Regions from separate parts of the Streptomyces sp. YJ-C3 genome, predicted to be linked through region 1. Evidence: riboswitches for the same ligand, from Rfam matches in the RefSeq annotation. Region 1 holds a riboswitch; the other holds the start of a gene.
What was found. A riboswitch is a leader RNA that binds a small molecule or an ion and turns the genes downstream of it on or off. The one in region 1 is predicted to bind S-adenosylmethionine.

Region 1 (14,635 bases):
CACGCCGCCCGCCGTCTCCGCGAAGATGCCCTCCGTCTGCGCGAGCAGCTTGATCGCCTCGACGACCTGCTCGTCGTTCACGTCCTCCACGGCACCGCCCGTGCGGCGCGCGATGTCCAGGACGTACGGCCCGTCGGCCGGGTTGCCGATGGCCAGCGACTTGGCGATGGTGTTCGGCTTCTGCGGGCGCACCACGTCGTGGCCGCCCTTGTACGCGACCGAGACCGGGGAGCAGCCCTCGGCCTGGGCGCCGAAGAGCTTGTACGGCTTGTCCTCGACGAGGCCGAGCTTGATCAGCTCCTGCAGCCCCTTGTCGATCTTCGTGAACTGCGAGCCGGACGCGATCGGGATGACCAGCTGGTCGGGCAGCTGCCAGCCGAGCTGCTCGCAGATCTCGTACGCGAGCGTCTTGGAGCCCTCGCCGTAGTACGGGCGCAGGTTCACGTTCACGAAGCCCCAGCCCTCGCCCAGCGGGTCGCCGATGAGCTCGGAGCAGAAACGGTTCACGTCGTCGTAGTTGCCCTCGATGGCGACGAGGTCACCGCCGTAGACACCGGCCATGACGACCTTGCCCTGCTCCAGGTCGTGCGGGATGAACACGCAGGAGCGGAAGCCGGCGCGGGCGGCCGCGGCGCCGACGGCGCCGGCCAGGTTGCCGGTGGAGGAGCAGGACAGTGTGGTGAAGCCGAAGGCGCGGGCGGCCTCGATGGCCTGCGCGACGACCCGGTCCTTGAAGGAGTGCGTGGGGTTGCCGGAGTCGTCCTTGACGAACAACCTGCCCTGCTCGACGCCGAGTTCACGGGCGAGGTTGTCGGCCTTGACCAGCTTGGTCCAGCCCGGGTTCAGGTTCGGCTTCTCGGCGACGTCGGCCGGGACGGGCAGCAGCGGGGCGTAGCGCCAGACGTTGGCCGGGCCCGCCTCGATCTGCTTGCGGAGTGCCTCGGGGTCGCCGACGGGCAGGTCGTACGCGACTTCCAGAGGCCCGAAACACTCGGCGCAGGCGAAGATCGGTCCGAGCGGGAACGTGGTGCCGCACTCGCGGCAGGAGAGGCCGGACGCGGGGCCGAGGTCGACGGTGTTCGCGGCGGTCGTGGTGGCGACAGTCTGTACAGCCATGAGAGGCGAGGCCCTTTCTCCTCATCTTCCTCGCGGCGCATCTCGCCACGAGACGGATTTGGCACCTTCCCTAGCCGGGAGCCTCGCGACGTCGACGATGACAGTCGTACGAGACCGGCTGGAGGGTTGCCGGGGCTTCAACGGGCCGTATCCCTCTGCCCCTCTGGATGAGCGGTATTCGATTGTGTGTCGCGCCCTGATACGCGCTGACACCGGGCGGCGACCCCGACATGCGATGGTCACCGGCCTTGTTCAAGACTGTAACCGACGGCCTGGACCCTTGAGATAGTCGTCCGAACCGCGAGATGGATCACATCGACCGATACCGCCCCGCCGATAAGGAGCCGCAGACCGTGCTGGAAGAAGTCGAGCGCTGGCTTGAGCGGCGCTCCTGGTCCGTGGCCGACCGCTCGTTGCACCAGCTCATCGCCGCGAAGCGCGCGTCCGGCCAGACGGTGAGCGTGGTGCTGCCCGCGCTCGACGAGGAGGAGACGGTCGGGGAGATCGTCGCCGTGATCCGGCGTGAGCTGATGACGGAGGCGGTGCCGCTCGTCGACGAGCTGGTGGTGGTGGACTCCGGGTCCACGGACCGCACCTCCGAGGTCGCCGCGGCGGCCGGGGCCCGCGTCGTGCACCGGGACACGGTCCTGCCGCGGATCCCGGTGCGGCCCGGCAAGGGCGAGGTGCTGTGGCGTTCACTTTTCGTGACGTCCGGCGACATCGTGTGTTTCGTCGACGCGGACCTCAAGGAGTTCTCGGCGGACTTCGTCTCCGGGATCGTCGGGCCGCTGCTGACCGACCCGGGCGTGGCCTTCGTGAAGGCGATGTACGACCGTCCGCTGGGCGGGGCCGCCGGGCAGGGCGGCCGTGTCACGGAGCTGATGGCGCGCCCGATCCTCAATCTGCACTGGCCCCGGCTGGCCGGATTCGTCCAGCCGCTGGGCGGCGAGTACGCGGCCCGCAGGTCGCTGCTGGAGCGGCTGCCGTTCCCCGTCGGGTACGGCGTGGAGCTCGGGCTGCTCGTGGACGCCCTGCACACCGTGGGCCTGGACGCGCTGGCCCAGGTCGACGTGGGGGTGCGCAAGCACCGGCACCAGGACGGGCAGGCGCTCGGGCGGATGGCCGCCGCGATCTACCGCACGGCGCAGCTGCGGCTGGCCCGCGGGCATCTGGTGCGGCCCGTGCTCACCCAGTTCGAGCGCGGGGAGGGCGGCTTCGAGCCGCGGACGTACGAGGTGGACACGGAGGAGCGTCCCCCGATGACCGAAATCAGTGAGTACGCGGAGCGTCGCGTCGCATAGCCACTGAGTGATGATGCTTTTTGCCTACATTGCCGCTTATGTGGCTTAGACACGCAAGAAGCAACCGGCGGCTCACAGGCGCCGCCACCCGCCTCGCCGGGACCCTCGCCGCCACGGCCACGGCCGCCGCGACCCTCGTCGCGGCGGCCGTTCCGGCCTCGGCGGTGGTGGTCGAACCCTTCGCCAAGCGGTACGAGGAAGCCCTCTACGGCGACTTCATCACGCTCGGCAACACCGTGATGCGGTGCCCGACCACGCCCGCGGACGACGCGGCGCGCTGCCGGTCCGCGCAGACGGGCACGAGCACCGAGAACAACAACCAGTTCGACATGCAGTACACGGACACGGCCGGGCTGTCCTCGACGGTCGTCAACTCCTCCACCGGCAAGGTGACGATCCCGCCGGGCGCCACCGTCGCCTACGCCCGCCTCTTCTGGGGCGGCAACGACGGCACGTACAAGCTGGGCCGCAACCAGATCGCGCGCTGCGACACCGCCGGCCCGGCCACCTCCCCGGCCGGTGACCCGCTCACCACGCGGCCCGTGGTGAGGATCGGCGCCGGCGCCGAGACGCCCGTCACCGTGCAGAACGCGGTGCGCACCCCGGCCGAGGTCGGCGGCCCGCACTACTACACCGCCGAGTCCGACATCACCTCGCTGTTCTCCGGCGTCACGACCGGCACCGAGGTGCCGGTCGCGGTCGGCAACGTCTGGGCCCCGACCGGCAAGGGCTGCGTCGGCGGCTGGTCGCTGACCGTCGCCTACAAGTACGACGCACCGAACGCCCAGTACGCGCCCACGCGCCGCAACGTCTACGTGTACGGCGGCCACGTGGTCCAGCAGTCCAAGGACCCCGACACCACGATCGACATCGACGGCTTCTACCGGGCGGGCGGCGGCGACGTGCGCGCCAGCGTCACCGCGTACGAGGGCGACGCGAACGTGGCGGGCGACCAGTTCCTGGTCAACGGGCAGCAGATCGCCGAGGCCGACGGCAGCGGCACCAACAACTTCTTCAACAGCAAGGCCGACGGCTGCGACCAGCCCTGCGACCGCAACAACTTCAGCATCGACGCCAAGGACGTGACGATCCCGTCCAGCGCGCTGCCACCGGGCTCCACCTCGGCCGGCCTGACGTTCCGCACCAAGGGCGACACCTACGTGCCCTCGGCGCTCGCCTTCTCCGTGCCGGTGCCCGACCTGGAGGTCAAGAAGAGCGCCGCGCCGAGCAAGGTCGCGCCGGGCGGCAAGGTGACGTACACGATCACCGCGAAGAACATCGGCGAGGTCGACTACCCGGGCGCCCAGCTCAGCGACGACCTCGGTGACGTGCTGGACGACGCCGACTACAACGGCGACGCCAAGGCCAGCCTGGGTCAGGTCACGTACGCGAGCCCGAAGCTGAACTGGCGCGGCGACGTGCCAGCCGGGCAGACCGCGACGATCACCTACAGCGCCACGCTCCACGACCCGCTCGACGGCGACGGCAAGCTCACCAACAACGTGACCGCCGACACCCCGCGCACCAACTGCGAGGAGGACTCGCAGGACCCGAACTGCGGCTTCACGCCGGTCATCGAGAAGCCGACGCCGCCCACGACGCCCCCGACGACACCGCCGACTCCGCCGGGCCCCACCCCGCACCTGGAGATCGTCAACCGGCCGGCGACCCCGACCGCTCCCCCGTGCGCCACGGTCCGCGACACCATCACCCTGCGCAACAGCAGCGGGACCCCGCGCCGGAACGCCGCGATCTCCTGGCCCACGAAGGGCGCCGTCGGCACCCCGACCGCCTCGGCCGGCACGGTCACCAAGAAGGGCTCGGCCTTCCACTGGACCGGCACCGTGCCCGCCCACGGCAAGGTCGTCATCAAGGAGAACGTCAAGGTCTCCTGCACGCCCGGCGCGGTCACCGTGATCCCGGTGACCGGTGAGGTGCCGAACACCACCTGCTCGGCCCGCGCGCGCGGCGGCGACGACCCGTGCACCGCGGTCATCGTCACCAAGCGGCAGCAGGCCCGGCCGACGCCGCCGCACCCGACCGGCCCCGAGCTGGCCGAGACGGGCGCCGACAGCTCGCAGGCGCTGCTGTACGGAGGGCTCGCCGTCTCGCTGTGCGGGCTCGGCGCGCTGATCCTCGCGGCGGTGCGCGGCCGCAAGGACTGACCTGCCGCTGAGGGCGTTGTATACGGCCGGACCCCTGACGGGGTCCGGCCGTACGTTTGAACGCTTCCGGGCCGGGCTAGCGTGCCCCTATGGCTTCCACTCTTGGTGCTGCTGAGGTTCTCGTCGCGTCCAACCGCGGCCCCGTGTCGTACGCCGTCGGCGACGACGGAACGATCGAGGCGAAGCGCGGCGGGGGCGGTCTGGTGTCCGCGCTCAGCGTCGTCGACGACAAGCTGTGGGTGTGCGCGGCGCTCGGCGACGGCGACCGGGAGGCGGTCCGGCGCGGGGTCGCCGAACCGGGTGTGCGGATGCTGGACATCGACGCCGGCGTGCACGCGGACGCGTACAACGGGATCGCGAACTCGGTGCTGTGGTTCGTGCACCACATGCTCTACCAGACGCCTCTGGAGCCGTCGTTCGGCCCGGAGTTCCGCCGGCAGTGGGCGTCGTACGAGGCGTACAACCGGGCGTTCGCCGAGGCCCTCGCCGAGGAGGCCGCGCCGGGCGCGACGGTGGTCGTGCAGGACTACCACCTGGCACTGGTGCCGGGCATGCTCCGCGAGCTCCGCGACGACCTGCGCATCGGGCACTTCTCGCACACGCCCTGGGCGCCCGTCGACTACTTCCGGATGCTGCCCGACGACATCGCCGAGCAGCTCCTGAACGGGATGCTCGGCGCGGACCGGCTGGCCTTCCTGACCCGGCGCTGGGCGGACGCGTTCACCGAGTGCTGTACGCGGATCCTCGGGGGCACGTCGGGGACGCGGATCGGGGTGCACGGGCTCGGCGCCGACGCCGACTTCCTGCGGGAGCGCGCCCACCGGCCCGATGTCGAGGAGCGGCTCGCCGCGCTGCGGGAGCAGGTGGGCGCGGACCGCAAGGTGATCGTCCGGGTCGACCGGACCGAGCTGTCGAAGAACATCGTGCGCGGGCTGCGCGCCTACGAGCTGCTGCTCGAGACCCGTCCCGAGCTGCGGGAGAAGGTCGTGCACGTCGCGTTCGCGTACCCCTCGCGCCAGGACCTCGCGGTGTACCGCGACTACACGGACGAGGTCTCCCGCGTCGCCGAGTCGATCAACTCCCGCTTCGGCACCGAGGGTTGGACGCCGGTCGTGCTGCACGTCAAGGACGACTTCGCGCGCTCGCTCGCGGCGTACCGGCTCGCGGACGTGGCCCTCGTCAACCCGATCCGCGACGGCATGAACCTCGTCGCGAAGGAGGTACCGGTCGTCTGCGACGACGGTTGCGTGCTGGTGCTGTCCCGGGAGGCGGGGGCGTTCGAGGAACTGGGCGAGGACGCGCTGGTCGTCAACCCGTACGACGTGACCGGGACGTCCGCGGCGCTCGCCGCGGCGCTCGCCATGCCGGAGGGGGAGCGGGCGGAGCGAACGAAACGGCTGGCTGCCGCCGGGACCGCGCTGCCCCCCGGGCAGTGGTTCCTGGATCAGCTGGAGGCGCTGCGTCAGGACTGAGGTTCTGGGCTGTGTCGCCGGGTGCGGGTGAGTGGGGCCGCACCCGGCGACGAGACGGTCACCCGGCGGACGAGGACGCCACGGCCCCGAGCCACCCGAGCAGGCCCACCACCTCAGGCGGGCCGTCGAGCACCAGGTCCGCCCGCTCCGCCAGCTCGGCGATCACCGTGTCCGCCGCCACCAGCACCCCGGGCATCCCGTCGGACCGCAACTTCTCCACCGCCGCGAACGCGGGCAGGTCACCCAGGTCGTCACCCGCGTACAGGACGGACTCCGCGCCGACCTCACGGACGTACTCGGTGAGCGCCGCCCCCTTGTCGACGCCGGGCGGGCGCAGTTCCAGGACCATCCGGCCCGGCTCCACCATCAGCCCGTGCCGCGCGGCGAGCGCGGTCAGCGGTGCGCGCAGGGTCTCGAACGCGCCCTGGGGGTCGCTCGCGCGCCGCGTGTGGACCGCGACGGCCCGGCCCTTCTCCTCGACGTACGTGTCGTGCCACAGCCCGGACTCGGCCAGCACGCCCGGGAGTTCGGAGCGCACCGCGGCGACCCCGGGGTGCGGCGCGGGGGCCCGTACGGTGCCGGTGACCGCGTCCCAGCGCTCGGCGCCGTAGTGCCCGAGGACGACGAGGTGCTCCAGGCCGGGCACCCCCGCGAAGCCGCCGTGCCGGACCGCGACCCCGGCGGGCCGCCCGGTGATGACGGCGACGGAGGCGACCCTGGGCGCCAGCGCGGCGAGGGCCGGTACGGCGTCGGGGTGCGCGCGGGCCTGCTCGGGGTCGGGGACGATCGGGGCCAGGGTCCCGTCGAAGTCGACGGCGACGACCGCCCGGGAGGGCCGGGCGACGATAGCGGCCAGGCCGTCGCGCCCGGCGGAGGTGGTCGGGGTCCAGAGGTCGTCCTGGGGGCTCACCATGCGACCGACCTTAGCCGCGGCACGGCCGTCCTGGGGGCGTGGGGAACCCCGGTCTCACCGCTCCCGGCGCCTGCTGTCGCGGACCCGCCGCAACCGGTTCACGGTCACCGGCGCGTGCTCCAGCGCCCGGGGATCGTCGAGCAGCGCGTTCAGCACCTGGTAGTAGCGCACCGGCGCCAGGTCGAGCTCCTCGCGGATGGCCCGCTCCTTGGCGCCCGGCGACTCCCAGCCGCGCCCTTCGAACGCGAGCACCGCGCGCTCGCGTTCGCCCAGGCCGGGAAGGTCGTCCATGCCCGCCACGCTACTCGGCGGATTCGGCGGCCGCCGCCTGGTTCTGGATCCGGCCGAGCACGGCGCCCGGGCTGGTGTTCGCGGTGAGCGCGGAGCCGATCTGGTCCTTGATGTCGGCGCTGACCGAGGCCCAGGACGTCTTGCCGACCGGGTAGATCTCGGAGTTGGTGAGGCTGGCCAGGAACGGCCAGAGCTTCTTGTCCTCCTGGGCGTCGGACATGGTCTCGGAGGCGCTGTTGGTGACCGGCAGCAGGTCGTACTCGCGGGAGAAGTCCAGGACGTTCTTCTCGCTGTAGACGTAGTTGAGGAACTCGCCGACCTGCTTGCTGTGGCCGTTCTGCTTGAACGCCATCATCCAGTCGGCGACGCCCATCGTGGACCTGGCCGGGCCGTTCGGCCCCGGCAGCTGCACGGTGCCGTAGTCGACGCCCTGCTTCGCGGCCATGCGCATCAGTGTGGGGTGGCCGTTGAGCATGCCGACCTCGCCCTTGGCGAACGCGGCGAAGGCGGTGGCCCGGTTGAGCTTGCCGGGCGCGGTGGGGCCGGTCAGGCCCTTGCCGACGAGGTCGTTCTTCAGCCAGTCGAACGTCGCGACGTTCTGCTTGGAGTCGATGGTGTACGAGCCGACGTCGTCGGTGTAGCCGGCGCCGCCGCTCAGCATCCAGATCATGGTCTCGGCCTGGGCCTCCTCGCGGCCCAGCGGCAGCGCGTACGGGATCTTCACCCCGGCCGCCTTGAGCGCCTTGGCGTCGGCCTCCAGCTGCGCCCAGGTGGTGGGCGGCGTGATGCCGGCGTCCTTGAAGAGCTTCTTGTTGTAGAACAGCAGCCGCGTGGAGGAGGCGAACGGCATGCCGTACTGGGTGCCGTCGACCTTGCCCGCGTCGGCGAGCTGCGACAGGTAGTCGGCCTGGGTGGGCACGTCGAGCAGATCGCCGACCGGGTACAGCTTCCCGGCCGCGGCGTAGTCGGCGTACGCGCCGATCTGTGCCATGTCCGGGGCGTGGCCGGCGTCGACCATGCTCTTGACCTTGGCGTCGACGTCGTTCCACGAGTAGACGTCGACGTCGACCTTGATGTCGGGGTGGTCCTTCTCGAAGGCGGCGGTGAGCTTGTCCCAGTACTTCTGGGAGCTGTTGGCCGACGAGTCGCCGTAGTCGGCGGCGACCAGTTTCAGCGTGACGTCGCCGCCGGAGCCCGTTCCCCCGCAGGCGGTGAGCGTGCCCGCCATGCCCAGCGCGGCCGCTGCCGCTATCAGACCGGTGATGTGCCGCTGCACCGCTGTTCCCACCCTCGTATGTGTGTCACGCGTGACGTCGCGGGTCCCCGGGGATCCCCCGGGGCCGAACCCTAAGGTCTACACCACCTGGATCTCACTTCGGCAACAGGGCGGTATCTGCGCAAGATCCATGCGAGTGGACTAGACCTCTCACGGGTGTACGCGCGAGACTGTTCCCCGTGAGACATGTCATCGCCCTCGACGTGGGCGGCACCGGGATGAAGGCCGCCCTGGTCGGGGCGGACGGCACGCTGCTGCATCAGGCGCGCCGGGCGACGGAGCGCGAGCGGGGGCCCGAGGCGGTCGTCGAGACCATACTCGGCTTCGCCGCCGAGCTGCGCGCGTACGGCGAGAAGCACCTCGGCGAGCCCGCGGTGGCGGCCGGCGTCGCGGTGCCCGGCGTCGTCGACGAGGGAGCCGGCATCGCCCTGTTCGCCGCCAATCTCGGCTGGCGCGACGTGCCGATGCGGGCCCTGCTGAGCGAGCGGCTCGGCGCCATCCCGGTCGCGCTCGGCCACGACGTGCGCACCGGCGGGCTCGGCGAGGGCCGGCTCGGCGCCGGCAAGGACGCCGACCGCTTCCTGTTCATGCCGCTCGGCACCGGTATCGCGGGCGCCATCGGCATCGACGGCCGGATCGAGCCCGGCGCGCACGGCTCGGCCGGCGAGATCGGCCATGTCGTCGTCCGGCCCGGCGGGGTGCCCTGCGGCTGCGGTCAGCGCGGCTGCCTGGAGCGGTACGCCTCGGCGTCCGCCGTCACCCTGGCCTGGCAGGCCGCGAGCGGCGACGAGAAGGCCACCGCGGCGGACTGCGCGCGGGCCGTCGACGCCGGGGACCCGCGGGCGGTGCAGGTCTGGCAGGACGCCGTGGACGCGCTCGCCGACGGACTCGTCATGGCGCTCACTCTGCTGGACCCGCGCACCCTGATCATCGGTGGCGGTCTCGCCGAGGCCGGGGAAACCTTGTTCACACCCCTGCGGGCGGCGGTCGCGGAGCGCGTGACGTTCCAGTCGCTCCCCACGATCGTCCCGGCCGTCCTCGGGGACACCGCCGGATGCCTGGGCGCGGGGCTGCTCGCCTGGGACCTTCTCGCCGCCGAGACCGAAGACAACAAGGACGACCCGACCAACACGGAGGTAACCGCCTGATGGCCACAGCAAAGGTGCTCGCCGGTGCCCAGGTGGTGCTGCCCACCGGGACCGTCCCCGACGGACGCGTCATCGTCGACGGCACGAAGATCGCCGGGAGCGCTCCCGGCGACGCCGGGGTCGTCGACCTCTCCGGCCACTGGGTGGTGCCCGGCTTCGTCGACATGCACAACCACGGCGGCGGCGGCGCGTCCTTCACCTCCGGCACGGTCGACGAGATCCTCAAGGGCATCCACACCCACCGCCTGCACGGCACGACGACGGTCGTCCCGTCGTTCGTGACGGGCGAGACGGACTTCCTCACGCAGCGCGCGGGCCTGCTGTCCGAGCTGGCCGAGCAGGGCGAGATCGCGGGCATCCACTTCGAGGGCCCGTTCATCTCGCCGTGCCGCAAGGGCGCCCACGACGAGACGCTGCTGCGCGACCCGGACCCGGCCGAGGTGCGCAAGCTGGTCGACGCGGCCCGCGGCAGGGCGAAGATGGTCACCCTCGCCACCGAGCTGCCCGGCGGCATCGACTCCGTCCGCATGCTCGCCGAGCAGGGCGTGATCGCCGCGATCGGGCACACCGACGCGACGTACGAGCAGACGGTGGAGGCCATCGACGCGGGCGCCACCGTCGCCACGCACCTCTTCAACGCGATGCCCGCCCTCGGCCACCGCGCGCCCGGCCCGATCGCGGCGCTCCTGGAGGACGAGCGGATCACCGTCGAGCTGATCAACGACGGCACGCATCTGCACCCGGCCGCCCTGGAGCTCGCCTTCCACCACAAGGGCGGCGAGAAGGTCGCCTTCATCACCGACGCGATGGACGCGGCCGGCTTCGGCGACGGCCGCTACATGCTCGGCCCGATGGAGGTCGAGGTGAAGGACAGCGTGGCGCGGCTCGTCGAGGGCGGCTCCATCGCGGGCTCGACGCTGACCCTGGACCGCGCGTTCAAGCGCGCCGCCACCGTCGACCGCCTCCCGGTCGAGGACATCGTCCGGGCGATCTCGGCCAACCCGGCCGCACTCCTCGGAATCTACGACAAGGTGGGCTCCCTGGAGCCCGGCAAGGACGCCGATCTCGTGGTCCTGGACGCGGAGTTCGAGCTCAAGGGCGTCATGCGCAAGGGCGAGTGGCTCGTCGAGCCCGAACTGGGCTGATACGCCCGACAGTTGAAGGGGCGGTTGGTCCGAGGGCTGGGCCAACCGCCTTGACTTTGGCATGATCAGCCCCCGTAACTGAAAGCGTTACTGCACGTACGCGTATCCATCGGGGGGCGAGGTCCTGTGATCCTCACGGTCACCTTGAACACCGCGCTCGACATCACCTATCAGGTCAAGGCGCTGCGCCCGCACGCCTCGCACCGCGTCACCGAGATCACCGAACGCCCCGGCGGGAAGGGGCTGAACGTGGCCCGGGTGCTCGCCGCACTCGGCCACGAGGTGACGGTGACGGGCTTCGCGGGCGGCGCCACGGGACGCACGCTCCAGGACCAGCTGCTCGGCTCCAAGGGCGTGTGTGACGCCCTGGTCCCCGTCAGCGGTTCGACCCGTCGCACGATCGCCGTCGTCGACGCCTCGACCGGCGACACCACCCAGCTCAACGAGCCGGGTCCGCTGATCTCCCCGGCCGAGTGGGCCGCCTTCCAGGAGACGTACGAGCATCTGCTGCGGTCCGCCTCCGCGGTGGCCCTGTGCGGCAGCCTGCCGCCGGGCGTCCCCGTCGGCGCCTACGGGACGCTGGTGCGGGCGGCGCGGGCCGCCTCCGTCCCGGTCCTCCTCGACACCAGCGGCGAACCGCTGCGCCGCGGCATCGCGGCCCGCCCCGACATGGTGAAGCCGAACGCGGACGAGCTGGCCGAACTCACCGGCTCCCACGAGCCGTTGCAGGCCATGAAGGACACCCGCAGGCGCGGCGCGCACGCCGTCGTCGCCTCGCTCGGCGCGAAGGGGCTGTGCGCCCTGACCCCGGACGGCGCCTGGCAGGCCCCCGTCCCCGAGCGACTCGCGGGCAACCCGACGGGCGCGGGCGACTCCGCGGTCGCGGGCCTGCTCTCCGGCCACGTCGAGCACCTGCCCTGGCCCCAGCGCCTGGCCCGCGCGGTCGCGCTGTCGGCGGCGACGGTGGTGGCGCCGGTGGCCGGGGAGTTCGACCGCGGGACGTACGAGTCCCTGGTCGGCAAGGTCGCCGTGGCAGAAAGAAGGGGCGCCGCCCAGGACCTGCCCGGTCCTGGGTGACGCCCCGTCAGGGTCGTGGTGCGGCTCAGCTCTTCTGGCCGTCCTTGCCGGTCAGCCACATCTGGTCGAGGTTCGCGTCGCACTGGTTGCCCTGCTCGCAGGAGACCGTGATCGCGTTCGTCCCCTTGGTGAGCTGGACGATGGCCCAGGTGTTCGTCCAGCCCTTCTCCCAGTCGCCTTCCTTGGCGCCGGCGAAGTTCTTCATGTTCAGCGGCCGGTCCTGCTTGGTGCCGTTGACGTTGATCGTCGCGTCGGAGTCCTTGCCGGGCACGCCGTAGTTCACGTACAGCCGGTAGGAGCCGTCCTTCGGGATGTCGTTGACGGTCCAGGTGACGCTCGCGCCGACCTTGTTGAACCCCGCGATGTACACCCCGCCGGCGGCCTTCGCGCCCTTGACGTCGGACGCGGTGACGGTGCCGCCGGCCAGCTTCAGCGCCTTCGCGTCGGTCTTGGGCAGGTCGAGCGGCTCCGCCGACGCCGACTGCGAGGGCGTCTCGCTGGGCTGCACCGACTGGGAGTCGCCGGACGGCTTGCCGGCCGCGTCGTCGCCCTTGTCGTCGTCCGAGCCGCTGCCCAGCATGGCGACGCCGATGCCGATGACGACGGCCGCGACCACGGCGACCGCGCCGATCAGCAGCGCCTTGGTGTTCGGACCGCGGCCCCGGCCGCCGCCACCGCGCCCGGGCGCCTGCGGCGGACCCGGCTGCGTCGGGGCGCCACCGCCGGGCATCGTCTCGGGTGCCTGGTAGTAGGCGTTCGGCTGGTTGTACGCGGCGGTCTGCTGCTGCGGCGGGACCTGCTGGCCGTACTGGCGCTCGCCGACGGTGCGGACCTGGTTGTACGAGGAGCGGGGATTCGGGTAGCCGTAGCCGCCGCCCCCGCCGCTGGGCGGGGTCGCCCCGGCCGCCTGTCCGTCGGCGTACAGATAGCCGAACGGATCGTCGTCCTCGGGCGTGGTGCTCGCGCCGTTGTTGCCGGGCGCCATCCCTGATCACTCCCTACGCGTGTGCTTACCGAGGCGAGCGTACCCGCTGCGAGTGACCCCAAGGAGTGGCCTTGACCTCACCGAAACCTGCGGACCGGGCCGCCGCGACCCGTCAGCCCGCGCGCCGGTGCTGCTTGGCACGTGATCTTTTCTCCACGTACATCCGCTGGTCAGCGGATTGCAGCACTTCTTCCGCGGTCATGCCGCAGTGGGCCCAGCCGATGCCGAAACTGGCCCCCACGCGCACCGCCCGGCCGTCCACCCGGATCGGCGGAATGATGGCGTTCCGCAGCCGGACCGCGAGGTCCTGTGCATCCGCGCGGCCGAGCCCGTCGGCGAGCACCACGAACTCGTCGCCGCCGAGCCGGGCGACCGTGTCCCCGTCCCGGACGCCGCTGGTCAGACGCCGGGCGACCTCGATGAGGACGGCGTCGCCCGCGTTGTGCCCGAACCGGTCGTTGATCGACTTGAAGCCGTCGAGGTCGCAGAAGAGGACGGCGAGGCCCTTCGTGCCGTCGTCGACGTCCTGCCCGTCCCCCTCGGGCGCGACCACGTGCACATGGTGGTCGAAGCCGTCGAACCCTTCGTACAGGCCGGACTGGTGCGGGACGGCGGCGGCGAAGTCGAAGCCGTGCCCGTTCGTGTCCGAGCCGTGCGCGGCGTGGGCGGCATGGGGGCCGTGGTCCCCGTAGGCCGCGTCGAGCGAGTCGATGGCGCTGGGCCTGCTGTCCTGCGGGCGCCGGCAGAGCCGGGCGGAGAGCCGGGAGCGCAGTTCGGCCGAGTTCGGCAGGCCGGTGAGGGAGTCGTGCGAGGCCCGGTGGGCGAGCTGCAGCTCGCGGCGCTTGCGGTCCTCGATGTCCTCGACGTGGGTGAGCAGGAAACGCGGCCCGTCGGCGGCGTCGGCCACCACGGAGTTGCGCAGCGAGACCCAGACGTACGTGCCGTCGCGCCGCCCGAGCCGCAGCTCCGCGCGGCCGCCCTCCGCGGAGGTGCGCAGCAGGGTGCCTATGTCCTCCGGGTGCACGAGGTCGGAGAACGAGTAGCGGCGCATCGCGGAGGCGGGGCGGCCGAGCAGGCGGCACAGCGCGTCGTTCGTGCGCAGGATCCGGCCGTGCTGGTCGCCGCCCATCTCGGCGATGGCCATGCCGGAGGGCGCGTACTCGAAGGCCTGCCGGAAGCTCTCCTCGCTGGCGCGCAGGGCCTGCTGCTCCCGCTCGAGCCGGACGAGGGCGCGCTGCATGTTGGCCCGCAGCCGGGCGTTGCTGATGGCGATGGCGGCCTGGAAGGCGTACATCTGCAGGGCCTCACGGCCCCAGGCGCCGGGCCTGCGGCCGTTGCGCGGGCGGTCGACCGATATGACGCCGAGCAGCTCACCGCCGGAGGCGCCGGTCGCGTACATGGGGGCGAAGAGGCGGTCGGAGGGGTGCCACTCGTCCTCGAAGCGGGGCGGCGGGCCGTCGGTGAACCACTGCGGCACGTCGTCCTCGTCGAGGACCCAGCCCTCGGTGTACGGGATGAAGCGCAGCTCGCCCCAGTCCTCGCCCATGGCCAGACGGCGGTCCCAGGAGGTGCGGGAGCCGACGCGGCCGGTGATGAGGGCCTCGGCGGCGGAGTTCCCGGCGAAGGCGGCGACGACCAGGTCCCCGTCGGGGCGTACGAGGTTCACGCACGCCAGCTCGTAACCGAGCCCGTTGACGACACCGTCGGCGACCGTCTGCAAAGTGTCGGCCAGGCTTCGGGCGGTGT
Region 2 (14,635 bases), 1.6 Mb from region 1:
GCCCCCGTGATCATGTTCGGCCTGTGGGGCTGGGTCTTCGAGTACTACCGCGGCGAGAACCAGAACCAGTAGGAACCCGGTTCCGAACTCCCGTGCCCGAAGGGCCCGGACACTCCTGAGGGAGCGTCCGGGCCCTTCGGCGTGTCGCGCGACACGCCGCTATGCCCCGTGCGGCTCATTCGCCGCGCTGGACCGGGCGAACCTTCATACGGTGTGTTCATGAACCACTCACCGCGCATCCGTACGGTTCTTGGCTGCACCCTGCTGGTGGCCGCACTCGGTGCCGGCCTCACGGCGTGCGGCAGTTCCGGCCACCCGCTCTCCGCCAAGCCCTACGACGCGGCGAGCCAGATCTCCTTCAGCGGGCCCGTGGGCAGCAAGAAGGCGGATCCGGACAAGCCCCTGGAAGTCACCGCGCAGGGTGACGAGGGGCGCATCACCGACGTCACCGCCACAGACGCCCTGGGACGCTACGTCGCGGGCGAACTCTCCGCCGACGGCCGCAGATGGCACACCACGTCCCCGCTGGCCGCAGACGCCCAGTACACGGTCCGGGTCAGCACCGAGGACGAGGACGGCGCGCCCGGCCGCAAGGTCCTCAACTTCGAGACGGGCAACCCCAGCAAGGAGAAGTCCCTCAAGGTCACCTTCGGCCCCGACGGCGGCAAGTACGGCGTCGGCCAGCCCATCACGGCCGAGCTCAACAAGGCCGTCAAGGACGAGAAGGCCCGCGCCATCGTCGAGCGCGCCCTGAAGGTGGAGTCCAAGCCCGCCGCGGACGGCGGCTCCTGGTACTGGGTGGACAGCAAGACGCTGCACTACCGCCCCAAGGAGTACTGGCCCGCCCACGCCACCATCACGGCGCACAGCAACCTCAAGGGCATCAAGGTCACCGACACCCTCTGGGGCGGCGAGAGCAAGCCCCTGACCATCACCACCGGCGACCGCGTCGAGGCCGTCACCGACGCCGGCTCGCACTCTATGACGGTCTACCGCAACGGCGAGGCCATCAACGAGATCCCGGTCACCACCGGCAAGCCCGGCTTCGAGACCCGCAACGGCGTCAAGGTCGTGCTGGGCAAGGAGTACTACGTACGTATGCGCGGTACGAGCATCGGCATCTCCGAGGGCTCCTCGGACTCGTACGACCTGCCGGTGTACTACGCCACCCGCGTCACCTGGAGTGGTGAATACGTGCACGCCGCGCCCTGGTCCACCGGCTCACAGGGCTACGCGAACGTCAGCCACGGCTGCACCGGCATGAGCACCGACAACGCCGCCTGGTTCTTCGACACGGTGCGCGAGGGCGACATCGTGAAGGTCGTCAACAGCTACGGCGAGGAGATGGACCCGTTCGGCAACGGGTTCGGCGACTGGAACGTCAGCTGGAAGAAGTGGGGCGAGGGCAGTGCCCTGTCGACCACCGGCAAGCCCGATCCGGTGCGCCAGGCGCGGCTCAGCCCCGAGGTCTGAGCCCGCCGGGTGTGAGACATCCGACTCCCGTACGTCGCGGACGTACGGGAGTCGGCCCGTTCAGCGGGGCCTCAGGCGCCGACGGCCAGCCGGGAGCGCAGCAGGGAGGCCAGCGCCTCGGCGAACTCGACCGGGTCGACCGGCAGCGTCACCGCGGCCTCGGCGCGGCTCCACGTGGCCAGCCAGGCGTCCTGCGGGCGGCCGATCAGGAGCAGCACCGGCGGGCAGCGGAAGACCTCGTCCTTGATCTGCCGGCACACGCCCATGCCGCCCGCGGGGACCGCCTCGCCGTCCAGGACGCAGACGTCGACGCCGCCGCGCTCCAGCTCCTTGAGGACCGCGGGGAGCGTCGCGCACTCGATGAACTGGACCTCGGGAACGTCGGACGCGGGCCTGCGGCCGGTCGCCAGGCGAACCTGCTCACGCGTATTGGCATCGTCGCTGTAGACCAGAACCGTCGCGGTCGACTGCATCGTTCCTCCGAGACATCGGCGTCCTAAGGCGTTCTGGCGCGGAGCCTACTCCTCCCGACACCCCGTCAACAGCGCTTCGCACAGGCCTCCGATGGGCCATATGGGCTGGACACACCCCCCAGACACTCCGAACGGCACCCCCCGGAGTGAGGGCGAGATAAGCGACCGACATAATGTCGGTCGTGGCGACAGCAACGACAGTAGAAACCGGGCACGCGCACCCGTCGGTCAATCGACCGAACCTCACCAGCGTCGGAACCATCATCTGGCTGAGTTCCGAGCTGATGTTCTTCGCGGCCCTCTTCGCGATGTACTTCACCCTGCGATCGGTGACGGGACCGGAGCACTGGAAGGAAATGGCCTCGAGCCTGAACCTTCCGTTCTCGGCGACGAACACCACGATCCTGGTGCTCTCCTCCCTCACCTGCCAGCTCGGCGTGTTCGCCGCCGAGCGCGGTGACGTGAAGAAGCTCCGGATGTGGTTCATCGTCACCTTCATCATGGGTGCGATCTTCATCGGCGGTCAGGTCTTCGAGTACACCGAGCTGGTCAAGAAGGACGGGCTTTCGCTCTCCTCCGACCCGTACGGCTCGGTGTTCTACCTGACCACCGGCTTCCACGGCATGCACGTGACAGGCGGCCTCATCGCCTTCCTGTTCGTCCTCGGCAGGACGTACGCGGCCCGGAAGTTCACTCACGAGCAGGCGACCGCGGCCATCGTCGTGTCCTACTACTGGCACTTCGTCGACGTCGTATGGATCGGCCTCTTCGCCACGATCTACCTGATCAAGTAGTTCGCAGATCGCAGCATCGGGCGAAGCACCCGAAACATTCCCGCAGCACCGACGCAGAAGATCCTGACACCGGGGTAATCCGTGAAAAAGCTCTCCGCACGACGACGCCATCCGCTGGCGGCGGTCGTCGTCCTACTCCTCGCGCTGGCGGCCACCGGGGGGCTGTACGCCGCGTTCGCGCCCGCGGACAAGGCGCAGGCCGATGAAACCTCCCAGTCCCTCGCCATCGACGAGGGCAAGAAGCTCTACTCCGTCGGCTGCGCCAGCTGCCACGGAACCGGCGGTCAGGGCACCTCCGACGGTCCGAGCCTGGTGGGTGTCGGCTCCGCAGCCGTCGACTTCCAGGTCGGCACGGGCCGTATGCCGGCCCAGCAGCCCGGCGCGCAGGTCCCGCGCAAGAAGGTCATCTACTCGCAGGCCGAGATCGACCAGCTCGCGGCGTACATCGCCTCGCTGGGTGCCGGTCCGGTCGCGCCGACCTCGCAGGACTACAGCCCGGACGGCGCGGACATCGCCAAGGGTGGCGAGCTGTTCCGCACCAACTGCGCGCAGTGCCACAACTTCACCGGTGAAGGTGGCGCGCTGACGCACGGCAAGTTCGCGCCGAGCCTCGAGGGCGTCGCTCCCAAGCACATCTACGAGGCCATGCAGACCGGCCCGCAGAACATGCCGTCCTTCCCGGACACGACGATGACCAAGCAGAACAAGAAGGACATCATCGCGTACCTCGACGCGGTCAACGGCGACAAGACGCAGAGCCCGGGCGGTCTCAAGCTGGGCGGGCTCGGCCCGGTCAGTGAGGGTCTGTTCGCCTGGATCTTCGGTCTCGGCGCCCTGGTCGCCGTCGCCATCTGGGTCGCCGCTCGGACCGCAAAGGCCAAGAAGTCATGAGTAGCCAAGACATTCCAGAAGAGAACCTGCCCACCGGGCACGACACCGAGCACGGCTCGGTCGCGGTGAAGGACGACCCCTTCGCCGACCCGGGGCTGCCGGAGCACGAGCACCGGATCCAGGACATCGAGGAGCGGGCCGCCAAGCGGTCCGAGCGCGTCGTGGCGATGCTGTTCACGATCTCGATGCTGGCCACCGTCGGCTTCATCGCCTCGTACGTCACCATCGACGTCGACAAGAGCATCTACGTCTTCCCGCTCGGTCACATCAGCGCGCTCAACTTCGCGCTGGGCATGACCCTCGGTGTGGCTCTGTTCTGCATCGGCGCGGGTGCGGTCCACTGGGCCCGGACCCTGATGTCCGACGTCGAGGTGGCCCAGGAGCGTCACCCGATCGAGGCCGAGCCCGAGGTCAAGGCGAAGGTCCTCGCGGACTTCGCCGACGGTGCGCGCGAGTCGCAGTTCGGCCGGCGCAAGCTGATCCGCAACACGCTGTTCGGCGCGCTGGCCCTGGTGCCGCTCTCCGGCGTCGTCCTTCTTCGTGACCTCGGCCCGCTGCCGGGCACGAAGCTGCGCCACACGGCGTGGAAGAAGGGCCTGAAGCTCGTCAACATGAACACGAACGAGCCGCTCCGTGCCTCGGACATCTCGGTCGGTTCGCTCACCTTCGCCAAGCCCGAGGGCGTGGAGGAGCACGACGAGGACTTCCAGCAGGTCATGGGCAAGGCCGCCCTGATGCTGGTCCGTATCCAGCCGGACAACATCAAGGACAAGCAGGAACTCGAGTGGTCGCACGAGGGTGTGGTCGCGTACTCGAAGATCTGCACCCACGTGGGTTGCCCGATCTCCCTGTACGAGCAGCAGACGCACCACGTGCTCTGCCCCTGCCACCAGTCCACCTTCGACCTCTCCGACGGTGCCCGGGTGATCTTCGGTCCCGCCGGTCACGCGCTGCCGCAGCTGCACATCGGCGTCGACGACGAGGGCTACCTCGTGGCGCAGAGCGACTTCGCGGAGCCCGTCGGTCCTGCCTTCTGGGAGCGCGGATGAGTACTACGACCAGCAACGACGCGCCTTCTCGCGAGAAGGCGCCGGCCGGCGAGCGCGTCGCCGACTGGGCGGACGGACGCCTCGGGATCTACTCCCTGGCCAAGTCCAACATGCGCAAGATCTTTCCGGACCACTGGTCCTTCATGCTCGGCGAGATCTGCATGTACAGCTTCATCATCATCATCCTCACGGGTGTGTACCTGACGCTGTTCTTCCACCCGTCGATGAACGAGGTGGAGTACCACGGCAGCTACGTCCCGCTGCAGGGACAGCTGATGTCCGAGGCGTTCAACTCGACCATGCACATCTCCTTCGATGTGCGCGGTGGTCTGCTGATCCGGCAGATCCACCACTGGGCCGCGCTGATCTTCCTCGCCGGCATGTTCGTGCACATGATGCGCGTGTTCTTCACGGGCGCGTTCCGCAAGCCGCGTGAGATCAACTGGCTGTTCGGCTTCCTGCTGTTCGTCCTCGGCATGTTCACCGGCTTCACCGGTTACTCGCTCCCGGACGACCTGCTCTCCGGCACCGGTGTCCGCTTCATGGAGGGCGCGGTCCTGTCCGTGCCGATCGTCGGCACGTACCTGTCGTTCTTCCTCTTCGGCGGCGAGTTCCCGGGCGGCGACTTCGTCGCGCGGTTCTACTCGGTCCACATCCTGCTGCTGCCGGGCATCATGCTCGGCCTGATGGTGGCCCACCTGATCCTGGTCTTCTACCACAAGCACACGCAGTTCGCGGGTGCCGGGAAGACCGAGAAGAACGTCGTCGGCATGCCGCTGCTGCCGGTCTACATGGCCAAGGCGGGTGGCTTCTTCTTCCTGGTCTTCGGCGTCATCGCGGTCATCGCGGCGATCGCCTCGATCAACCCGATCTGGGCCATCGGCCCGTACCGCATCGACCAGGTCTCCACGGGCGCTCAGCCCGACTGGTACATGGGCTTCTCCGAGGGCCTGATCCGTACGATGCCGGGCTGGGAGATCAATCTCTGGGGTCACACGCTCGTCCTGGGTGTGTTCGTCCCGCTGATCATCTTCCCGCTGGTCCTGGTCGCGATCGCGGTCTACCCGTTCATCGAGTCCTGGGTCACCGGCGACAAGCGCGAGCACCACATCCTGGACCGCCCGCGCAACGTGCCGACGCGTACCGCCTTCGGCGCCGCGTGGATCTCGTGGTACTTCGTCCTGCTCGTCGGTGGTGGCAACGACCTCTGGGCCACGCACTTCCACCTGTCGATCAACGCGATCACCTGGTTCGTCCGGATCGGCTTCTTCGTCGTGCCGGTCCTCGTGTTCATCGCCACCAAGCGGATCTGCCTCGGCCTCCAGCGCCGCGACAAGGACAAGGTGCTGCACGGACGCGAGTCCGGCATCATCAAGCGCCTGCCGCACGGTGAGTTCATCGAGGTGCACGAGCCGCTCGACGCGGAGGCGCTGCACACGCTCACCGCGCACGAGCAGTACAAGCCTGTCGAGCTCGGCCCGGCGGTCGACGAGAACGGTGTCGAGCGCAAGGTGTCCCGCCTGCAGAAGGCGCGCGCCAAGCTGTCGAAGGGCTACTACGGGGAGAACAACCAGATCCCCAAGCCCACCGCCGAGGAGTACAAGGAGATCACCAGCGGCCACGGCCACCACTGATCTCTGAACTGTCCGCCACGGCAGGAGCCCTCGTCCAGGCACTGGACGGGGGCTCTTTGCCGTCCGCGGCGCTGGATAAGGTAGGACCGCGGAATTCTCACTGACATCACAGGAGCGGCCATGAGCGCTTTGCACCCCGCTGGAGGCGACACCGCGGCGGGCCGTTCCTGGCCCGCCGTCCTCAACGGTCTGCTCGACGGCCGAGACCAGAGCGCCGACGACACCGCCTGGGCGATGGACCGGATCATGCGGGGCGAGGCGACCGACGCGCAGATCGCCGGCTTCGTGGTGGCGCTGCGGTCCAAGGGCGAGACCGTGGAGGAGATCTCCGGTCTGGTCCGGGCCATGTACGACCACGCCAACGTGATCGAGGTGCCGGGGGAGACCGTCGACATCGTCGGTACCGGCGGCGACGGCGCGAAGACCGTCAACATCTCCACCATGTCCGCGATCGTGATCGCCGGTACCGGTGTGAAGGTCGTCAAGCACGGCAACCGCGCCGCGTCCTCGGCCTCCGGCGCGTCCGACGTGCTGGAGAAGCTCGGCGTCAACCTGGAGCTCACCCCCGCCCGCGTCCCGCAGGTCGCGGAGGAGGCGGGCATCACCTTCTGCTTCGCCGTGAAGTTCCACCCGGCGCTGCGGTACGCGGGCGCGGCGCGCAGCCAGCTCGGCATCCGCACCGTGTTCAACCTGCTGGGCCCGCTCACCAACCCGGCGCGGGTCCGTGCGCAGGCCGTCGGTGTCGCCGACGCGCGGATGGCGCCCATCGTGGCCGGGGTCTTCGCCGAGCGCGGCAACTCCTCCCTGGTGTTCCGCGGCGACGACGGGCTCGACGAGCTGACCACCACGGCCACCTCGCGGGTGTGGGTCGTGCGGGACGGGGCCGTGCGCGAGGAGTCCTTCGACCCGCGGGACGTGGGCCTCGACCTGGTGCCGGTGGAGGCCCTGCGCGGCGCGGACGCCTCGTACAACGCGGAGGTCGCGCGGCGGCTGCTCGACGGGGAGCGCGGGCCCGTGCGCGACGCCGTCCTGCTGAACTCGGCGGCCGCGCTGGTGGCCGTACGACCGGGCACCGGGACGCTCGCCGAGCAGATCCGAGCCGCGATGGACCGCGCGGCCGAGTCGATCGACTCCGGCGCGGCGAAGGCCACCCTGGAGCGGTGGGTGGCGGCCAGCAACCGGCCGTGAGAGCGACGGTGTGACGCAGGGCGCAGTCCAGATCGTGGACTGCGCCCTTGCCGTATCGGGATCGTGTGGCAGGATGCTTTTCAAGGTCATGAGTGACAGCGATTTCGGCCCCGGCCGGCTGTCCGGCAACCCTCCGTCCGTGGCGGGGTGCCCCGGGTGAAGACCAGGCCGCAAGCAGCAAGGCTTGCGGCAAGCGCGGACCCCTCGCGAACTCTCCAGGGGTCCTGGGTCGTTTGAGGGAGCAGTCTCGTGAGCAAGCGAATGTGCTAGGGCTTCACAGCCCCTTCTCCATCTCCATCACCCTCCGTGCGACGGACCTCTCCGTTCCGCACGTCGAGGTCAATTCCCGTACGCCGTAAGCCGGTTGATGGCTTCCGTGCGGGCTCTCACAGCCATTGCGCCTTGTCCTGCCGGGAGATACCGCCATGTCCGCTCACCCTGCCACCGCCATCGCCACCACCTCCTCCGTCGAGTCCGTCGAGTCCGCCGACCCCGCCTGTGGGGCCCCGCTGCCGGTGCTCGGCCGGGACGTGACCGTGCCGCTCGTCACCGGTGGCGAGGTGACGTACGCCGCCCTCGACTACGCCGCCAGCGCGCCGGCCCTGCAGCGCGTGTGGGACGACGTCGCCGCCTACGCGCCGTACTACGGCAGCGTGCACCGCGGTGCCGGGTACCTCTCCCAGCTGTCGACCGACCTGTTCGAGAACTCCCGCGCCACCGTCGCCGAGTTCCTCGACTGCCGCGAGGACGACCAGGTCGTCTTCACCCGGTCCACCACCGACTCGCTGAACCTGCTCGCCGCCGCCCTCCCCGCCGACTGCCAGGTGTTCGTCTTCGAGACCGAGCACCACGCGTCGCTGCTGCCCTGGCGGGACGCCCGGGTGACGTACCTGAACGCGCCGCGCACCCCGGAGGAGGCCGTCGCCACCCTGGAGCGGGCCCTCGCCGACCGGGACCCCTACGGTCCGGCCCTCGTCTGCGTCACCGGTGCCTCCAACGTCACCGGTGAGCTCTGGCCGGTGCGCGAGCTGGCGGCGGCCGCTCACGCGCACGGTGCCCGCATCGTGCTCGACGCCGCCCAGCTCGCGCCCCACCACCCGGTCTCCGTGCAGGAGCTGGACGTCGACTGGATCGCGTTCTCCGGGCACAAGCTGTACGCGCCGTTCGGCTCCGGTGTGCTCGCCGGGCGCTCGGACTGGCTGACCGCAGCCGAGCCGTACCTCGCCGGCGGCGGCGCCTCCCGCAAGGTCGCCCGGCGCACGGACGGCGGCGTGGACGTCGAGTGGCACGAGAGCGCCGCCCGGCACGAGGCCGGTTCGCCGAACGTCATCGGTGTCTACTCCATCGCCTCCGCCTGCAAGGCGCTGACCGAGGCCGGGTTCGACACCCTGGTCGCCCGCGAGCAGTACCTGATCCGCACGGTGCGCGAGGGGCTCGCCGCGGTGCCCGAGGTGAAGGTGCTGTCCCTGTTCGGGGACGACGCCCCGCGCGTCGGCGTCATCTCGTTCGTCGTCGAGGGCTGGAACTCCTCGCACTTCGCCGCCGCGCTCTCCGCCGAGTACGGGATCGGTGTGCGGGACGGTCTGTTCTGCGCCCACCCGCTCGTGCGCACCCTGCTCGGCTCCGACCCGCAGACCCAGGGCGAGTGCGGGGCTCCGGAGGCGGCGCCCGGCGAGAAGTCGCTGAACGCGATCCGGGTCAGCTTCGGCGCGGGTACGCCGGACGAGCACGTCGAGCGCTTCGTCGCGGCCGTCAAGGAACTGGTCCGGGACGGCGCCGCCTGGAGCTACCGCACCGAAGAGGGCCGCTGCGTCCCGGCCCCGTAAGGCACGCGAGCAACCCACGAAAAGCCACGACCAAAAGCCGCGGTCGCGCCTGCTCATGCATCGAGCAGGCGCGACCGCGGTCTTTTCAGTTGTCCAGGCCGATGGAGAAAGCCGCCTCCAGGTCGTGCTGGGAGTACGTGCGGAAAGCGACGTGCGTGTCCGTCGCCTCGACGCCCTGGATCTTGCTGATCCGGCCCGGGATGACATCCGCCAGATCGTCGTGGCGGGCCACCCGGACCATGGCGATCAGGTCGTACGTGCCGGTGACGGAGAAGACCTCGCTGACGCTCTCCAGGGCCGCGATCGACTCGGCGATCTCGGGGATCCGGTCCACGCTGGTCTTGATGAGCACGATCGCGGTGATCACGGCTGGCTGTCTCCCTCGGTGGCCGTGGTTGGGACTGCGTTCACTCTAGCCCGGCCCCTGTACCTCACCCACGCGTAGAGGAACCCGAGCGAGAAGCCCACCAGGTGGGCGAGGTAGGCGACGCCCGGCCCCTGACTGTCCTGCCCCGCCGCCGCCCACTGCAGCGCCACCCAGAACGGCAGGACCACCCATGCGGGGAAGCGCAGCGGCAGGAAGAGGAGGAAGGGGAACAGGCTCGTGACGCGCGCTCCGGGGAACAGGTACAGGAACGCGCCCAGCACCGCCGAGATCGCCCCCGAGGCGCCGACCAGCGTCTGGTCGGAGTCGGCGTGCGCGATCGCGTAGCCGAGCAGCGCCAGGTAGCCGGTGATCAGGTAGAAGAACGCGTACTGCACGCGGCCCATGCGCTCCTCGACCATCGCCCCGAAGACGTAGAGGAAGAGCATGTTGCCGAGCAGGTGCACCCAGCTGCCGTGGACGAAGAGGGCTGTGGCCGGGGTGAGGGCGGCCCGGGGCGATCCGGTGAAGAGTTCCGTGGGGACGACTCCCCAGCGCTCGAAGTAGGCACTCTGCGCGGCGAGGAGGCGGTCCCCGGTGCCGTACGACGGGTTGAGCCCGGATGCCGGGGAGAGCACGAAGACCACGGTGCAGACGGCGATGATTCCGTACGTGACCGGAGCCGGATGCCCTCTGAGGAATGCGGTCACTTTGCCGATCGCGTCACGTCCGTTGCCGATCATGAAAGAGAGCATGACGCAAGGCGGGGAGCGGGCGGTGTACGGCAGGCCGTAGGGTTACGGGCAATAAAGCAAGCACCACGCACCACGGAAAGCGCACGAGCCGAGGGCCGTGCTCGAAGGAAGAGGCGACAGTCCGAATGACGGTTCCCCTGCCGACCGCCACCACCCGCTGGCGCTGCACGCTCTGCGGCAATCTCACGCGGTTCGACGTGACCCGCTCCTCGAAGGTCGTCGAGTACGTGCACCTCGACCTGGCCGGTGAGCCGAACGTCGAGGAGCGCAACGTGGTCAGTGAGACCATCGAGTCGGTCCGCTGCCGCTGGTGCAACGCGGTGGATCAGGTGGAACTCGTGGACAGGCCGGGCGCCGACTCCTGAAGGAGCGGCCCCACAGCGACTTTGGGGTGACGGATGGTGGAGAGCACAGGCGGGGAGGCCGGGGACGGCGGCGCCGCCGAGGTGCTCGACCGGCCGTTGCCCGAAGGCGTACGGCGGCGGGTCGTGCAGATCGTCTCGGACGGCTTCGGAGGCCTGACGATCGGTGAACTGCCGCCCCAATTGCGACAATATGCGCGGTTCACCCCGACTCGACGGGTGAAGTTCGCGGGCAATGCCATGGCCGCCGCCGTGGAGAGCGAGACGCTGTTCCGGCAGCGGATCGCGGAGCGGTTCCGGGAGGCGCAGCCCGAGCTGGCCGGCGCGCTGGACGCCGCCGCGCCGCCGCCCGCCGCGGACCCGCTGGACGTGGCCGCGGCCGCGTACGTGCTGCGGCCCGCGGGCTGGGTGAAGCTGGTCGCCGCCGCCGGTGAGGAGGCCCAGCGGGCCGACGCCGAGCGCGCCGACGAGGAGACCCGGGCCGAACTGCAGGCGCTGCGCGACCGGCTCGCCGAGGCGCAGGCGCACACCAAGGCCGAGACGGAACGGTTGCGCACCGAGCTGGACGCGGCCCGGCGCGAGGCCGACGCCGCGCACCGCAAGCTGCGGGCCGCCCTCAGCGACGTGAAGCGCGGCGAGGCCGCCGCGCGCAAGGCCCAGGCCGAGACCGAGACGGTCCGCTCCGAGGGGCAGGCGCAGCTGTCCGCCGCCGAGAGCGAGACACGGCGGATCAAGGCGCGGCTCGGTGAGGCCGAGGCGGCCCTGGAGGCGTCGCGCAGAGCGGCCCGCGAGGGGCGCAGCGTCGAGGACATGCGCGTGCGGCTGCTGCTCGACACGGTCCTGGACGCGGCTCAAGGGCTGCGCAGGGAGCTGGCGTTGCCGCCCGTCTCCGCGCGGCCCGCCGACTCCGTGGACGCCGTGGAGCCGGGCCGGATGACGCCGAAGGACATCGCGGCGCGGGCCCTGCACGAGCACGACCCGGCCATCCTCGACCAGTTGCTCGCGCTGCCGCAGGCCCATCTCGTGGTCGACGGCTACAACGTGACGAAGACCGGGTATCCGACGATGCCGCTGGAGAAGCAGCGGCTGCGGCTGCTCGGGTCCCTGTCGCAGCTCGCCGCGCAGACCGGGGCCGAGGTGACCTGTGTCTTCGACGGGGCCGAGCTGGCGGCGCCGGTGCTGCTCGCGCCGCCGCGCGGTGTGCGGGTGCTGTTCTCCAAGGCGGGCGTCACCGCTGATGAATTGATTCGCCAGCTGGTGCGCGCCGAGCCGCCGGGCCGGCCGGTGATCGTCGTGTCCACGGACCGGGAGGTCGCCGACGGCGTCGCGAAGGCCGGGGCGCGCCCGGTTGCGTCGGTCATGCTCCTGAAGCGGCTCTCGCGGGGTTGACGCCCCCTGTGCCCCAAACGCCACATCCGCAAGGTCCGTTCCGTATGCCCGAATTGGCGAAACCTTCACGCAACGTAGTGTCAAACGAGCATCACTGCACGTGAGTTGAGTGCAAAGAATGCGGTGGGTGACCGAGATTTTTTTCGTCAGGATTTGAACTGATCACAAGAAGGTCACTAGGGTCAGGCCTCGAACCTCCGCTCGGGTGATCACTCACAAGAGGTGAGTGACGGTGGAGGGGCACCGCCCACCGGGTGTTTTCGTGGGCGGCTGGAGGAAGAAGGAGCTCGCCTTCGTGGCGTCCCACCGTCGACCCAAGCAGCCGAGCCGCACCCGTGTGACCGTGCTCACCGCGACCGCTGCCGCTGCCGTGGCACTGACCTCGCAGGCGGCCAACGCCGCGCCGAAGCCTGACAAGAGTGAGGTCAAGGCCAAGGTCGACAAGCTCTACGAAGAGGCGGGCAAGGCCACCGACCTCTACAACGGGGCCAAGGAGAAGCAGAAGAAGCTCGAGAAGGAGATCGGCGAGATCCAGGACAAGGTCGCGCGCGGCCAGGAGGATCTCAACGAACTGCGCACGGGCCTCGGTTCGCTCGCCAGCCAGCAGTACCGCTCCGGCGGCATCGACCCCTCCGTCCAGCTCTTCCTCTCCGCCGACCCGGACGACTACCTCGACAAGGCGTCCACGATCGACTCGCTGAGCGCCCAGCAGCTCGAGTCGCTCAAGAAGGTCCAGGAGAAGCAGCGCACGCTCGCCCAGGAGCGCGCCGAGGCCGCCGAGAAGCTCAAGGACCTCGCCGACACCCGCACCGAGCTCGGCAAGAAGAAGAAGGAAGTCCAGAGCAAGCTCGGCTCCGCGCAGAAGCTGCTCAACACCCTCACCGCCGCCGAGCGCGCCAAGATGGCCGCCGACGAGGAGCGCGCCAGCCGTTCCGCGGCCGGCCGCGTCGACCTCGGCAACGAGGTGCCCGCCTCCAAGCTCGGTGGGGCCGCCCTGAGCGCCGCCGCCACCCAGCTCGGCAAGCCCTACGTCTCCGGCGGCACGGGCCCCAGCTCCTACGACTGCTCGGGCCTGACCCAGTGGTCGTACGCCCAGGCCGGTGCGGGCATCACCCGGACCACGTACACGCAGCAGAACGACGGCGTGAAGATCGGCATGAGCCAGCTCAAGCCCGGCGACCTGGTCTTCTTCAACAACCTCGCGCACGTCGGCCTCTACGCCGGCAACGGCCAGGTGCTGCACGCCCCGCACCCCGGCGCCGTCGTCCGCTACGAGTCGATGAGCACGATCGGTTCGTTCCAGTTCGGCGTCCGCATCTGATCCTCGTACCAACGACACCTGGAAACGCGCCCGTTCGGGCGAATTCCGGCGTCCTTCGCTGACCCCACGCCCCGCCACTGACCTGCGTCAGAGGCGGGGCGTCGGGCTGTGCGCTCCCCGAACGGTCGTTGGCCGGGCGGTAGTCGCGCGGCTACTGTCGGCGCGCATTCCCCGATCACGGGGAGCGCCAGCAGCATCGTCAGCGGAAGGGAGAGCGGCCACCCGTGGGGTCCCATCGCCGCACTGCGCACTCCGGCCTCGACCGGAGCACGCGCGCAACCGTCCTGACCGTGGCCGCCGCCTCCGCGGCGGCAGCCCTCGGCGCCGTCCCGGCGGGCGCCGCGCCGCAGGACAAGCCGGCCGACACGAAGGCCGAGGTGGACCGCCTGTACGAGCAGGCGGAGACCGCCACCGAGGCGTTCAACAAGGCCGACGAGCGTGCCGACACGCTCCGCGACGAACTCGCCGCGTCCCAGGACCAGGTGGCCCGGGGGCAGGAGCGGATCAACAAGATGCGCCAGGCGCTCGGCATGGTGGCCGGTGCCCAGTACCGCTCCGGCGGCATGGACCCCTCGCTCGCCCTGATGCTCTCCTCCGACCCGGACGGCTATCTCGACCGGGCCAGCGCGCTCAACCGGATCAGCGCCCGGCAGGCCGGTGACCTCGCCGAACTGCAGAGCGCCCAGCGGGATCTGGCGCAGCAGCGCGCCGAGGCGCAACGCAAGCTCGCCGAGCTGGAGAAGAGCCGCAAGGCCGTCGCCCAGCACAAGCGCACCGTCGAGGCGAAGCTGGCCAAGGCGCGGCGGCTGCTCAACTCGATGCCGAGCGCCGACCGCGACGCGTACGAGCGGGCCTCGCGCGGCGACGCCCGCCCCGACCTGGCCGGAGCGGGCCCCGCCTCCTCGGCCCGCGCGGCCGCCGCCCTCGCCGCCGCCCAGTCGGCGCTCGGCAAGCCCTACATCTGGGGCGCCAACGGCCCCTCCGGGTTCGACTGTTCGGGCCTGATGCAGTGGTCGTACGGGCAGGCCGGAGTCGGTCTGCCGCGCACCTCGCAGGCCCAGCGGTACGCGGGGCAGCAGGTCCCGCTCTCCGCGGCCCGCCCCGGCGACCTGGTCG

Region 2: another riboswitch for S-adenosylmethionine. It lies ahead of ACVHNB_RS31250 (aminotransferase class V-fold PLP-dependent enzyme); the one in region 1 lies ahead of thrC (threonine synthase).

What each region holds. Positions count from the first base shown of each region.
Region 1 covers NZ_CM132685.1:8,502,154-8,516,788, forward strand. Annotated here, with positions in the region: gene thrC (threonine synthase) at 1-1,116, opposite strand, end outside; SAM riboswitch class I at 1,135-1,290, opposite strand; gene ACVHNB_RS38520 (glucosyl-3-phosphoglycerate synthase) at 1,470-2,417, shown strand; gene ACVHNB_RS38525 (DUF7927 domain-containing protein) at 2,456-4,582, shown strand; gene ACVHNB_RS38530 (alpha,alpha-trehalose-phosphate synthase (UDP-forming)) at 4,672-6,054, shown strand; gene otsB (trehalose-phosphatase) at 6,113-6,967, opposite strand; gene ACVHNB_RS38540 (DUF3263 domain-containing protein) at 7,022-7,258, opposite strand; gene ACVHNB_RS38545 (ABC transporter substrate-binding protein) at 7,269-8,534, opposite strand; gene ACVHNB_RS38550 (ROK family protein) at 8,714-9,682, shown strand; gene nagA (N-acetylglucosamine-6-phosphate deacetylase) at 9,682-10,827, shown strand; gene ACVHNB_RS38560 (1-phosphofructokinase family hexose kinase) at 10,954-11,904, shown strand; gene ACVHNB_RS38565 (carbohydrate-binding protein) at 11,930-12,889, opposite strand; gene cdgB (diguanylate cyclase CdgB) at 13,002-14,635, opposite strand, start outside.
Region 2 covers NZ_CM132685.1:6,942,070-6,956,704, reverse strand. Annotated here, with positions in the region: gene ACVHNB_RS31290 (cytochrome c oxidase subunit 4) at 1-72, shown strand, start outside; gene ACVHNB_RS31285 (Ig-like domain-containing protein) at 220-1,473, shown strand; gene ACVHNB_RS31280 (DNA-binding transcriptional response regulator) at 1,545-1,946, opposite strand; gene ctaE (aa3-type cytochrome oxidase subunit III) at 2,120-2,740, shown strand; gene qcrC (cytochrome bc1 complex diheme cytochrome c subunit) at 2,822-3,631, shown strand; gene qcrA (cytochrome bc1 complex Rieske iron-sulfur subunit) at 3,628-4,680, shown strand; gene qcrB (cytochrome bc1 complex cytochrome b subunit) at 4,677-6,314, shown strand; gene trpD (anthranilate phosphoribosyltransferase) at 6,435-7,502, shown strand; SAM riboswitch class IV at 7,587-7,704, shown strand; gene ACVHNB_RS31250 (aminotransferase class V-fold PLP-dependent enzyme) at 7,928-9,328, shown strand; gene ACVHNB_RS31245 (Lrp/AsnC family transcriptional regulator) at 9,414-9,695, opposite strand; gene ACVHNB_RS31240 (rhomboid family intramembrane serine protease) at 9,692-10,435, opposite strand; gene ACVHNB_RS31235 (hypothetical protein) at 10,573-10,812, shown strand; gene ACVHNB_RS31230 (NYN domain-containing protein) at 10,846-12,198, shown strand; gene ACVHNB_RS31225 (C40 family peptidase) at 12,494-13,519, shown strand; gene ACVHNB_RS31220 (C40 family peptidase) at 13,744-14,635, shown strand, end outside.